4 regions of the Colwellia aquaemaris genome follow, and region 1 is predicted to be linked to each of the others. Evidence: predicted binding sites of a transcription regulator. Region 1 holds the regulator's gene; each other region holds the start of a gene.

What was found. The regulator sigma-54, encoded in region 1, starts transcription at its own class of promoters, with help from an activator protein. The targets are predictions, from matches to a motif close to GTTGGCACGNNNNTNGNNT.
Region 2: AC27HL_RS09730 (LiaF domain-containing protein) is a predicted target of sigma-54. The motif match lies at 1,789-1,807, and genes of this name have one in related genera.
Region 3: AC27HL_RS10860 (DUF3192 domain-containing protein) is a predicted target of sigma-54. The motif match lies at 1,307-1,325, and genes of this name have one in related genera.
Region 4: AC27HL_RS05155 (FimV/HubP family polar landmark protein) is a predicted target of sigma-54. The motif match lies at 1,858-1,876, and genes of this name have one in related genera.

What each region holds. Positions count from the first base shown of each region.
Region 1 is NZ_BAAJLV010000001.1:434,555-437,744, forward strand. It holds gene ptsN (PTS IIA-like nitrogen regulatory protein PtsN) at 1-182, opposite strand, end outside; gene hpf (ribosome hibernation promoting factor) at 213-500, opposite strand; gene AC27HL_RS01975 (RNA polymerase factor sigma-54) at 538-2,046, opposite strand; gene lptB (LPS export ABC transporter ATP-binding protein) at 2,112-2,843, opposite strand; gene lptA (lipopolysaccharide transport periplasmic protein LptA) at 2,844-3,190, opposite strand, start outside.
Region 2 is NZ_BAAJLV010000003.1:39,634-42,823, forward strand. It holds gene AC27HL_RS09725 (Nramp family divalent metal transporter) at 1-998, shown strand, start outside; gene AC27HL_RS09730 (LiaF domain-containing protein) at 1,075-1,728, opposite strand; gene AC27HL_RS09735 (CBU_0592 family membrane protein) at 1,953-2,510, opposite strand; gene AC27HL_RS09740 (substrate-binding periplasmic protein) at 2,510-3,190, opposite strand, start outside.
Region 3 is NZ_BAAJLV010000003.1:303,448-306,637, reverse strand. It holds gene AC27HL_RS10865 (DUF3300 domain-containing protein) at 1-800, shown strand, start outside; gene AC27HL_RS10860 (DUF3192 domain-containing protein) at 903-1,259, opposite strand; gene AC27HL_RS10855 (hypothetical protein) at 1,438-1,752, shown strand; gene syd (SecY-interacting protein) at 1,803-2,381, opposite strand; gene queF (NADPH-dependent 7-cyano-7-deazaguanine reductase QueF) at 2,458-3,190, shown strand, end outside.
Region 4 is NZ_BAAJLV010000001.1:1,153,505-1,156,694, forward strand. It holds gene AC27HL_RS05145 (4-phosphoerythronate dehydrogenase) at 1-619, shown strand, start outside; gene AC27HL_RS05150 (aspartate-semialdehyde dehydrogenase) at 633-1,658, shown strand; gene AC27HL_RS05155 (FimV/HubP family polar landmark protein) at 1,941-3,190, shown strand, end outside.

The DNA.
Region 1 (3,190 bases):
TTTCCAATACCTGTAGAGCCCATTTTCTCACGCTTAATTAAGCTCTCTAATAACTGAAATGTATCGTGATTGGGTAATTTCTCTGAAGCTAAGCTACTTAAATATTCTAATACACGTTTTTTGCTGGAGCCCGGAGCTGCACATATTGTGCAGTCCGGAGTTAAGATGTCTTGCAACTTCATAATTACTTCAAAGACCTAATGAGAGGGATATTAGTGTTTACTAATTTTGCCTTTATATTTTAATATTTGGCGGTCGAGCTTATCGATTAATGAATCGATAGAAGCATACATATCGCTATTTTCAGCTTTAGCATGTACTTCACTGCCACTTAGGTGAACCGTTGATTCAGCAATTTGATTAAGCTTTTCAACGGTTAAAACTACATGAACATTGTTTATATGATCAAAATGTCGCTCAAGCTTTTCAAATTTTCCATTAACATAATCACGTAATGAATCGGTAACATCGACATGGTGTCCGGTAAGATTAATTTGCATATGCTTCAATCCTCTTTTTCGGGTAAATAAACCAAACCTACAATAGGCTTTTACGTTGATTCGATGGTGGTATTGAAAGTGATTCGCGATATTTAGCGATAGTGCGTCTTGCTACTTTAATACCTTGTTCTGCCAGAATATCAGCCATTTTGCTATCACTTAGCGGCTTGGCTGGAATTTCTGCAGAAACGAGCTTTTTAATAAGTTCACGAATAGCTGTTGATGAACATTCACCGCCATTTTCGGTACTAACATGACTAGAGAAGAAATACTTTAACTCAAAAATACCTCTTGGCGTATGCATGTACTTTTGCGTAGTAACCCGAGAAATTGTTGACTCATGCATATCAACCGCTTCAGCAATGTCATTCAAAACCATAGGGCGCATTGCCTCTGGCCCGTGTTCGAAGAAGCCTTGCTGGCGTTGCACAATACAATTAGATACTTTTAACAAGGTATCGTTTCGGCTTTCTAAGCTCTTAATAAACCATTTTGCTTCTTGCAAATTTGAGCGAATAAATTGTGAGTCGGTAGAAGATTTCATTGAACGAGACATTGCCGCATATTGCTGATTCACTGAAAGCTTAGGGGCAGTGTCAGGGTTTAATTCGACCGTCCAACGACCATTTTTCTTTTCTACTGAAACATCAGGAATAACATATTGTTCTTCGCTTTTGATAACACTGTCACCTGGGCGAGGGTCAAGGGTTTGGATTAAGCGAATGACTTCACGTAATTGGTCTTCTTTTAAGCGCAGTTTTCGCATTAATTGACGGTAGTCGCGGTTACCAAGTAAATCGATATATTTACTAACAGCTAACTTGCTCTCTTCTAACCATGGCGTATCGCTGGAAAATTGATTTAACTGTATTAATAAACATTCGGGGATGGAACGAGCTGCAACACCAACTGGGTCAAATACGTTGATGCGTTTAAGTACAACTTCAACTTCATCAAGCTCTACGTCTTCTATGCCAACACTTTCCAATATTTCTTCTGCAGATACAGTTAAGTAGCCGGCTTCGTCAACCGCTTCAATAATGGCTGTAGCAATAGCTTGGTCTGTTTCTGTAAAAGGGCTTAGCTCCATTTGCCATAATAAGTGGTCTTGAATAGAGTCTTTAGTTTCACCTTGATAAGTATAATCTTCTGAGGCTGGACCTACCGCACCACTGCTAGCACCGGCACTAAAATTGTCATCCCAAGTGGTATCGTTATTTAACTCTTCCGGAATATCTGTTTTTGCTAAACCTTCGGCTGAGCTTATTTCGTCAATCGTTGGCGCTGAATCTTCGCTACCATCTGAAAGAGTGACTTCTGAGGCTTCGCCAACATTGGCTGAAAAGGCCTCTTCTAAATTATCAGGGGTGCTTTCTGAAGTGTTTACTTGATTTTCATCCATTTCAAGCAGCGGATTACTTTCAAGCGCTTCCTGAATCTCTTGCTGTAAGTCTAAAGTCGACAGTTGCAACAACTTAATTGCTTGTTGCAATTGCGGGGTCATGGTTAACTGTTGTCCGATACGGAGCTGCAGAGTAGGACGCATTTAGGTTTTCTTTTCCCTGTTACTATTTAACACATTGTTATTTTATTGCTAAAGCCTGCTATTAACTATAGCGTGAATTGTTCGCCTAGGTATACATCTCTTACATGTTGATTTGCAAGAATTTGATCCGCGTCACCTTCTGCAATTAGTTCACCATGGCTAACAATATAGGCATGTTCACATACGTCTAAGGTCTCTCGTACGTTGTGGTCGGTTATCAAAATACCTATGCCTCGTTCTTTTAAGTGTAGGATAATTTTTTTTATATCACCTACTGAAATTGGATCAACACCGGCAAATGGCTCATCTAATAAAATAAATTTAGGATCGGCGGCAAGAGCGCGAGCAATTTCAACTCGGCGACGTTCGCCACCAGATAAGCTCATTCCTAAATTATCTTTAATATGGCCGATATTAAATTCTTCTAATAAATGCTCAAGCTTTTCTTCTTTCTCGATATCTGATAATGATTTTCGAGTTTGTAAAATGGCCATGATGTTGTCATATACAGACAATTTTCGAAATATAGAGGCTTCTTGCGGTAAGTAGCCAATACCTTTGCGAGCACGTTCATGCATTGGCAGTAATGTTAAGTCTTCGTCATTTAATACGATGGCACCGCTATCATTGTTTACTAAGCCTACAATCATATAAAATGAGGTTGTTTTACCGGCGCCATTAGGGCCAAGTAAGCCGACAATTTGTCCAGCCGATACTTTTAAACTAACGTTTTTAACAACCTTTCGGCCTTTATAAGATTTCGCTAAACCCGTTGCAGATAATGTAGATTTTGACATTTAGTTCTGCTTTTCCTTTTTCTCTTTCGGTAATTCAGGTTTGTTTTTAGGTTGTAGCACTGTTTCAACAACCGTATTTTCTAAGCTTTCAGCATTGACGTATTCAGTTTCAAAGTTATAGGTGATTTTATTACCACTGACTTCACTGCCTTCTTGGGTTAGTAAGGCGTTGCCTGAAATAATGACGATTTTTTTTGCTGGTTCATATCTAATTTCATTAGCTTGTAAGTTAATTGGGCTGCCGTCTTCTAAGGTTTGTGCAAATGTAGCAGGTGAGCCTTTGGCAATATAAATTTTATCTTCGCTTTTGTCTTGGGCAATAACTTGCACTAACTCTGCGTTAATGG
Region 2 (3,190 bases), on a different contig from region 1:
AGCCGTTATTGCGATGGGCTGCAATAGCCCTGGTTGTTAGTGCTATAGTTGTTGGTAATGGCGCCTATCAAAGTGGCAATATTTCAGGTGCTACTCTTGGTTTAAGCAGCATTGTACAACAATTAAATATTAACTTGACGTATTCTACGATTGTTTTCCCACTGCTTATTGGTGGTATTGCGTTTCTATTGCTATTTACGGGCAGTTATAAATTAATAGAACGCTCACTCATTGTTTTGGTTGGCTTAATGAGTAGCGCATTTATTATTACGTTTTTAATTACTAAGCCTCAATGGCAAACGTTACTGGGCCACTTTTTTAGCTTTGATATGCCGACGGGCTCAATGTTAACGGTAATCGCATTAATTGGCACAACGGTTGTGCCCTATAATTTATTTTTACATGCTTCTACTGTCAGTGAAAAGTGGCATTCTACAGATGATATTTTATCGGCTAGAAAAGACTTATTGATTTCCATACCTTTAGGGGCGCTAATTTCGGTAGCTATATTATCAACCGCTGCTTCAGCGTTTTTTGGTCAACAATTGTCTATTAATAGTGCTGCTGATTTAGCACCAGCTTTACAGCCATTATTTGGTAATTGGGCAAGTGTTTTTCTTGGTGTTGGGTTATTTTGCGCCGGTATTTCATCGGCTATAACTGCGCCACTTGCCGCAGCTTATGCATTGTCTGGCATTTTAAATTTAGACAAAAACCTTAATGCTTTTGGCTTTAAATTAACCTGGATGATTATTTTGCTGTTGGGTGTGATGATCAGCTGTATTGGTATTAAGCCGGTTGCTATTATTTGGTTTGCGCAAGTTGCAAACGGCTTACTTTTACCAATAGTTAGTATGTTTTTGCTTTGGATGTTAAATACAGAAAAGTTAGGACAATTTCGTAATAATATTTGGCAAAATATCAGCGCAGTTAGCGTAATACTAATTGCTTGTATGTTAAGTGCGCGAAGCCTCTTATCAGCCTTTGGCTTAATTTAATTGTGGATAAAAGAAGAGTTTAGCAACGTTAGTGGCTCTGGCCGCTAACGTATTCTAGCTATCGCAGGTTATTTAATTATTTTTTGCTATCAAAGGCCGCTTTTAAATTATTAGCAAAGGTTATAAATTTTTCTTTTATAGTTCTTTTAACTGAAACATTTAAAGCGCCTAGTACAACTTTACCTTCAATAGTTATACAAGGTGCTTGGCGTGTTGCTAATGATGGTGCTTTGTTTTCAATACTGCTGGCAATACCGTATGTTTTACATACCACGTTGATGTTTTCCGGCACATAAATGATTGCATTGCCTAAAATACAATTAACTTTGATGGTGACATTTTGATATTGAAATACAGCATCAGTAAAATCTAGTGTTGATTCACCTAACACATTTCGTAATGTGATTGTTTGAGGCACGTTCCATTGACCACTTCGTTCAATATTCCCTAAAATACTTTTTAAATTTAGTGCTGTATTTTCCCCATCAGCGTTTGAGTAGTTAGGTGTAAACTGATGCTCTTTTTTATCGTTGTATTGGGTATCTGCCTTTAAGGTTAAATCGGCAACGAGGTCGACAATTTCTTGATGAGATTCGCTGTTCATGGCTTGGTCTAATCTACGTTCAAAGGCTTGTGATGAAATTACACCGTGGCTATAGTTGAAAATTAATTGATCTATGGTTTCTTCACGAACTTGTTCAATTGGACGATCTTCAAGAATTACTGTCATTTCTCACTCCGTTGCAATTATTTTGTAATTTATTGATAGAATGTTTATTGTTGCTAGAATAAGCAATGTTTAAGCCAGCAATTAAACGCTTTAATTACAAAGCTTTACAAATTCTTCATTTGACCTTGATGTAAAATTAGCTAGTAATTAGTGAAAAGGCACAAATTATAGACAATATGTGCCGTTAATATCACGGTTAGGTATTTTGCTTTATTGATTGGCTCTTACTGTACTAAATGAACTTGTTCAAAACGCTTTATGGCGCCATATATCGAAATAACAGCCCAACTAATCTCTAATGTAAATACTGGCCAATTTTGGTCGAGATATAGTTGTGGCAGTAATGCTAATGCCGCAAAGGCGTTCCAGCACAAATAATACCTAGGTAACATTTTTTCAGAGCTAAATAGCAAATAACATGCTGAAAAAACAAAGGCAGATGTCCAGCCTAATAAGGGTAAGTTAGCATTGTTAGATAGGGCGTATTGTCCTATAAATATGGCTAGCATAATGGCAATGATTAAGTGAAATAGCCGCTTACTAAATTTAATTTTAGTAAGGTCCATATTAAGCAAAAGAGAAAAGCTAATAATTGCCCAAAATCCATTAATAACAACGGCTTGCCACGAATTGTTAATACTTGAAGATATGATTAAACATATAGCAGCAATAGCGTTTGCTGTGTAATAAATAGATTTACGCCAGTTTTTGTTTAATGAAATATAACCGTGGTTAAGTAAGTATAATATGGTTCCGCACCAGCCAATAACAGCAATAGTCATTACTGTAGCTCTATGTGCATATTGCGCACGTATAATTCTTTGCCAACATGTGGGCCATTTAGTAGCACAACTTTACTTAAATCCATCATGTTTTTGTAGATACGATCGTTTTTTGACGGTTGTAATATTTTTTTACTCCACTCAATTATTAATACCTTACTACCTTGTGGCAGTGTGTAATAGTCAATACTTTCGCCTGACTTTGCTGATTGGCCTGTAATTAATGGATAGCCTTCGGTAGTGATTAACTTCGCAATATCAATTTTGCTTGTTACGGTATTGTTTGTTGTTTGCAAACTTGTCATGCCTTGCTCGTGTAAAGTGGTTAGCGCGTGATTAATTTTGTTGATCACGGCGCGACCTTGCTCATTTTTTGCGGCAATAACATGCAAACTAGAGGTGTCTTGAATATTCTCTAATGCGAGGATAAGTTGCTTTCTTAATGGGAAGTTTTGCTCTAAGTGGTAGTTCATCACGCTTTCAGTCATGGGAAGTACGTCAATATCGTGGTTAAATAGTGCCGTTAACGCCTGTTTTTCATCGGCAAATGTCATCGCATTCTGTATATCTTTATCGATACTTTCGCCATAGCTGTATCCTGCGACACGGCCTACTTTAGCTTTGTTTTTATACGCTAAAGTTGCGCTTTCATCGCTCATAAACTCGCGGTTGTAGTACAG
Region 3 (3,190 bases), on a different contig from region 1:
GTCACTGGCGTTGGTCACACTATCCACCAGTTTACTGGCACTCACCAAGTCACTACGCTTATCATCATGGTCCGTATTATTGGCATAACCCTGTCCACCTTACATTAGGGTTATTTTTTGGCAGTGTTCATTGGCACAACCATCATGTCGTGGTTCATCATCATAAGTCGCGCTATTACAAACAGCACAGTAAAAGTCGTGTTTCAACAAGTTACCAAGGAAAAAAATGGCAACACAACCCTCGCCATAGAAAAGGGGTCGCTTATAGAACCAATAATATACAGCAAAAATATCGCAGTTATACGCCAAGTGTACAAAAACATAAAATTGTACGTTCCAAGCAAGTACATACTGCTAAACAAAATAAGCGAGCAGTAAAACACTCAAGTGCAGTGCATAAAAACGTTAAGCGTCAATTGAAAGTTAATCAAGCAGTAAAAATTGACAAACACGCTAGAACTAAAAATTCATTAAATAAAACGCAGCCTTATCAAGACCCTAAATGGCGTAATACGAAAGTACAAAAACCAACCTACAATCAACGTAATAGTGAAGGAGCCAACAACCGCAGCAAAACAGTATATAAAAGTAAGCAAACCACTAAATACGTATCAACGGCACATAAGCAGAAAAACAATAGCGGTTATAGCAAAAACCAACACCAGAAACATTATGTAAAAAACAAACCAAGCCAACACAGAGGTTATCAACATAGTAATAAACGCTCAGTGACTAAAGTTACACACAAACCCAGAAGCAGTGCGGGTTCGAATCGAAGTCACCAAAAGAAGCGTCATTAATCATGGTTAATAGAATTTAGAGCAGTTCAGGGGAGGTAAAAAGGGCAATACCAAAGCATTAAGGTATTGCCCTTTTTTTAATTATTAGCAAATAATACTAAATTAACGGCCTTGTTCTATCGAAGTTAATACGTTGTTTGTAAAAACTAATTTTGTACATTCATCTTTAGTTGTTAAGCCATCTTTATGCAAACGATGGGTACGGTAGTATACAATATTAATGGTTTTACCATCATCTAAATAAGTTTCATTAAAATCTGCAACGCCCATTTCACGCGACACGTCCGAAAATGCACTGTTTAACTGAATACGTGCAATTTTTTTTCTATTTTCATATTCTCTGTCTTCAAAGTTTGAACTAATTGAGTGACCATCTTCACCGCCAACCGCAATAACACAGCCTGTTAAAGCCATTGAAAGTGGTGCGACAACTACTAAAGCTAATAATGATTTTTTCATTTTATTTTTCTCTCAGTATAAAAAAGGATTATTTTTACTAAAAGTAATAGCAAATGCCAAACCAACTCGCTAACCCATTGAATTAAAATAAAATAAGTCAAAATCATTTAAAATAAGGCGAGACTTGGTTAGTATTTTTCGCTAAAATATTGCAACTTTAACATTTGAGTTAACCTTTATGACGATATCTGATGAAATATCCATCATTGCCAATCAATTAGCCAATCAAGGAAAAGTGCCAAGCGTTGCTTTAATAAAAAGTAAATTAAGGCAACCTACACCACTACCAACCATTATTGCAGTATTAAAAACTTGGCAGCACGATCCAAACTTTACTTCAAGCCACGAGGAGGAAAATGTAGTCGCAGAAAATACTGATTTACCTTCAACTAATGAAGAATTAAAAACCTTGATATCACAAGCATTATTACCCTTACAGCAAGAGTTACAGGAAGTTAAAACGTTATTAAAGCAACTATTGAATGAAAAGTAATGAAGTTGCTTTATTTAGCGAGTTAAACTAAATAAAGCAAAACACCCTAATTATTCATAGGCTTCGTTTGGAGGCAGTTTTGGCGAAAGCTGTAATATAAATTCAGCGATTGAGTCGGCTAACTTTTTGTGTGGCTCGCAACCCACCTTTTCTACCCAAACTTCACCTGAATTGTTGTCAACAGAGATAATATGATCTTCATTATCTGTAACAGCAATAAATACGGTTAACTTCTGTTTTAGCTTACTCTTCATCAATATATGGCCAATAATATTTTCTTGCAAGCGCGAAAAATCATCGCTATTCCAGGCGAATAACAACGATAAATCCCCTTCATCACAGCTTGCATCTAATGAGTCACAAAATATACTGGTAAAGTACGTCTTAATATCATCATGTAATGTCAGCTCGAGTGCTGATTCAACATTTTCAAAATTTAAGTCGTCTGTTATTTTTATTGGCGCCCATAGTGAATAGTTTTCTTGATGGATACCTTGCTCGCATGGTGATAACCAATTCTTATCTTGTTCTAAAATTGGTAAATGTTGAAATTTATCTTGGTAAGCTTGTAGATATTTCTGGGAGAAATGCCAAATTTGTTCAGCAAGTTTTTCATTTGATATTTTCATCTAAACACGAATTCCTATAAAATAAAGAAAATACAGATTTCTACTGTCGCAACCAAAGAAGATACTAGCTAAAGCCATGAGCACTTATCAAAACGCAAAAGAATTAAGCAATCTAACGCTCGGAAAAACAACAGATTATATTAGCCAATATAACGCAGATTTGCTTCAAGGGGTACCTAGGAGCTTAAATAGAGATAGCTTATCGCTAACGGCTAACAATTTACCTTTTAATGGTGAAGATGTTTGGTACGGATATGAATTATCATGGTTAAACAGTAAAGGAAAGCCCATTGTTGCTGTCGCTGAATTTCGATTTCCTTGTACTAGTACCAATATAATCGAATCCAAATCATTTAAATTATATTTAAATAGTTTTAACCAAACAAAATTCGCTTCTTGGCAAAGTGTCGAGTCAACACTCGTAAACGATTTATCGGCAGTAGCCTGCGCGAATGCCTCTGTTACACTATACCCTGTCGATGAATGCCCTGCACTAGCAATAAAAAGTAGCACTGCAATTTGTATTGATGATTTAGATATAGAAGTAGATGCGTTCTCGTTAAACCCAGAAATACTTACCACAGTTGAAAACACAAGCGAATCATCTGTTTCAGAGCAACTGGTTTGTCACTTACTAAAATCGAACTGTTTAATTACCAACCAACCTGATTGGGCCAGTGTTTATATTGATTATCACGGTAAAAAAATATGCCATGAAAGTTTACTGCGCTACTTAGTTTCATTTCGCCAACATAATGAATTTCATGAGCAATGTGTTGAACGAATTTATTGCGATATTCAAAAATACT
Region 4 (3,190 bases), 720 kb from region 1:
TATTGTTTCGCTGCATGTGCCGTTAACTCGTGAAGGTCAACATTCAACTTATCACTTACTTGATGCAAAGCGTTTAGCCCAATTAAATGAAAATCAAATACTTATAAATGCCTGTCGCGGGGAAGTTATTGACAATCAGGCTCTACTAGCAATGAAACAATCAGGACATCAACTAAAATTGGTATTAGATGTTTGGGAAGCCGAGCCTAATATTTTAATGGCATTAATAGAGTATTGCGAAATAGCCACGGCCCATATTGCTGGTTATAGCTTAGAAGGAAAAGCTCGTGGCACAGAAATTCTGTATCGGGCATTATGTCAACAGTTAAAAATTACGCCAACGAAACAGTTACAAGATTTTTTACCGACTCCTTCAGTTGACTATCTTGAAATTAAGCAGGAGTTTAATGAAATACTGCTAAACCAACTGGTGAAAATGGTATACGATGTTAGGCGTGACGACGCTATTTTTCGTCAACAAATTAAAACTCAAGGATTTGATCATATCCGCAAAACTTACCCGACTCGCCGGGAGTTTTCATCGGTCATGGTTGGCTTGAATAACCTGCTAAGCTCAGATGCGCCACATCAGCTTGGCTTCAGTAAAAAACTTGCATAAAAGAGAGAGGATCATGGCACAGAAATTTGATGTTTGCGTACTAGGTGCAACTGGGTTAGTTGGCAAAACCATTATTGAAATACTTGAAGAACGTGATTTTCCGATTAATAAGCTCTACCCACTTGCCAGTGCTCGCTCAGCAGGTGAGTTTATCGAGTTTAATGGCGAAAATGTTGAAGTTTTAGATGCTGATAATTTTGATTGGAGCCTAGCACAAATTGGTTTCTTTTCCGCAGGCGGCGCAATTTCAGCTAAGTATGCGCCAATTGCCGGTGATGCTGGCTGTATTGTTATCGATAATACCTCAGAGTTTCGCTATGAAGCAGATATTCCGTTAGTTGTGCCTGAAGTTAACCCGCACGCACTTGCCGAGTATCGTAATCGTAATATTATTGCTAACCCGAATTGTTCAACTATTCAAATGATGATGGCGTTAAAGCCAATTTATGATGCAGTAGGTATTTCACGCGTTAATGTGAGCACTTATCAGTCGGTTTCTGGTGGTGGTAAAGCTGCTATGGATGAGTTAGCAAAACAAACTGCAGACTTGTTGTGCGGTAAGCCGGTTGAGTCGAAAAACTTCCCGCGTCAAATTGCTTTTAACGTTATTCCGCAAATTGATGTTTTTCTTGAAAATGGCTATACCAAAGAAGAAATGAAAATGGTGTGGGAAACAAAGAAAATATTGGGTGATGAAAACGTACTTGTTAACCCGACAGCAGTACGTGTACCGGTATTTTTTGGCCATGGTGAGTCTTTACATATTGAAACTAATTCTCCTATTTCGGCAGAAGAAGTAAAAGACTTACTTAGCCAAGCGCCAGGTTTAGTGGTTTGCCATAACGATGAAGATTTTCCTACACAAATAGGCGAAGCGAGCGGTAAAGACGATACCTTTGTTGGTCGAATTCGTGAAGATATAAGTCATAATAGCGGTATTAATATGTGGATTGTCGCTGATAACGTTCGTAAAGGCGCTGCAACGAATAGTATTCAAATAGCTGAGCTATTAATTAAAGAACACCTTTCTGAGTATTAAAATAAATTCAGTTAAACCACAGATTTACTAAAGAAAAATGAAAACCCGTCGTTATAATAAACGACGGGTTTTTTGTTAGTTACTATGTAATATGTATCTTTCGTTCAATAAGCGATAATATAGCCTCAGATGAAGAACTCGTTTAGTGAATTGAAATTGTATAAACATTAACTCCGGGTATTAAGCGATTGTTTTTACAGTTGGAATAAACATTGCTTTACATTCTCCTGACTTGGAGCCGCCAATCTATTGGCGAATAATTATTATAATTAGGAAATCTTGATGCAAAGATTGTTACGCCTGTGCCTATGGCAGGTATTTATTATAAGCATTAGCTGTTTTAGTTTGCCGACTTTTGCCGAAGATGGTGGCATTCGTATTCGTGGCCCCAAATCAACCGATGCATTTCCTTATGACCGTTACGGCCCCGTTACGGCAAAAGATACCTTGTGGAATATTGCTTTAAAAGTGCGCCCAGACCCTAGGTTGTCTGTTTACCAAGTCATGCAAGCGCTATATGAAAATAATCCTGGCTCATTTAAAGATAATAATCTTAATCACATGATTAATGGGCAATACTTAAAAATTCCATCTATTGATGTTATGCGCGCCATTAATACTGAAAATGCGCAGCAAAAATCACGTAATGATGATAAGGCTTGGCAGAAGAAAGTTGTCAAAGTTGTCGCTAAGAAAGCTAAACCGCCAGAAGAAATGTCGGTGAAGAAAAAAGACTTGGAAGCAGCGAAATCTGAAATTAACGTGCAGTTGAAAGAAATTGATAATACCCAGCAGCAAAGATTAGCAACCATTCAAAACGATGTTTTGGACTCCATTGATGGTTTGCAGAGTTTATTAAAAGAGAATGAAGCGCTACGTCAGCGTTTATCTAGTTTTAATGACCAGCTAGGTGTGATGCAAAGTGAAGTCGCCAAAGGCAAAGAAATTAAAATGCAGATGGACGATATGATCGCGCTGCAGCAAGAATTACTTGCCAAAGCAGAAGCAAGAGAACAAGCGCTGTTATTAGAGAAACAAAAAGCAGAACTTGCTCAAAACGACTTTATGTCGAGCACATGGTTTATCGTGTTAATGGCAACTTTACCGGCAATTTTGGTGTTGTCGATTCTTGCTATAATTTTGAGACGTCGTGGAACTCAAGAAGAGTCGGTTAAAGAAACACCTGTTGCAAAGAAAAAAGAGCCTACCCCAGAGGAGACTCCAACACCAGAGCCTGCAGCAGAAGTTGATTCTTTAGATAGTGAGCTTTCACTCGATGACGAGTTATCGCTAGATGACGAACTTTCCCTTGATGATGAATTATCAATTGATTTAGCTGAAACCGACGACGAGCAAGATGATCTTTTCTCGGACAATTTAGACTCGTTAGATGATGAGTTACTTGATGATGATGTCATTCAATTAGACGATGATTTAGACGAGCTTGATGATTTGGAAGACATCTCATTAGACGATGATATTGAAACCATTTCATTGGATGATGATGACATTGAAGAAATTGTTGAGGATGA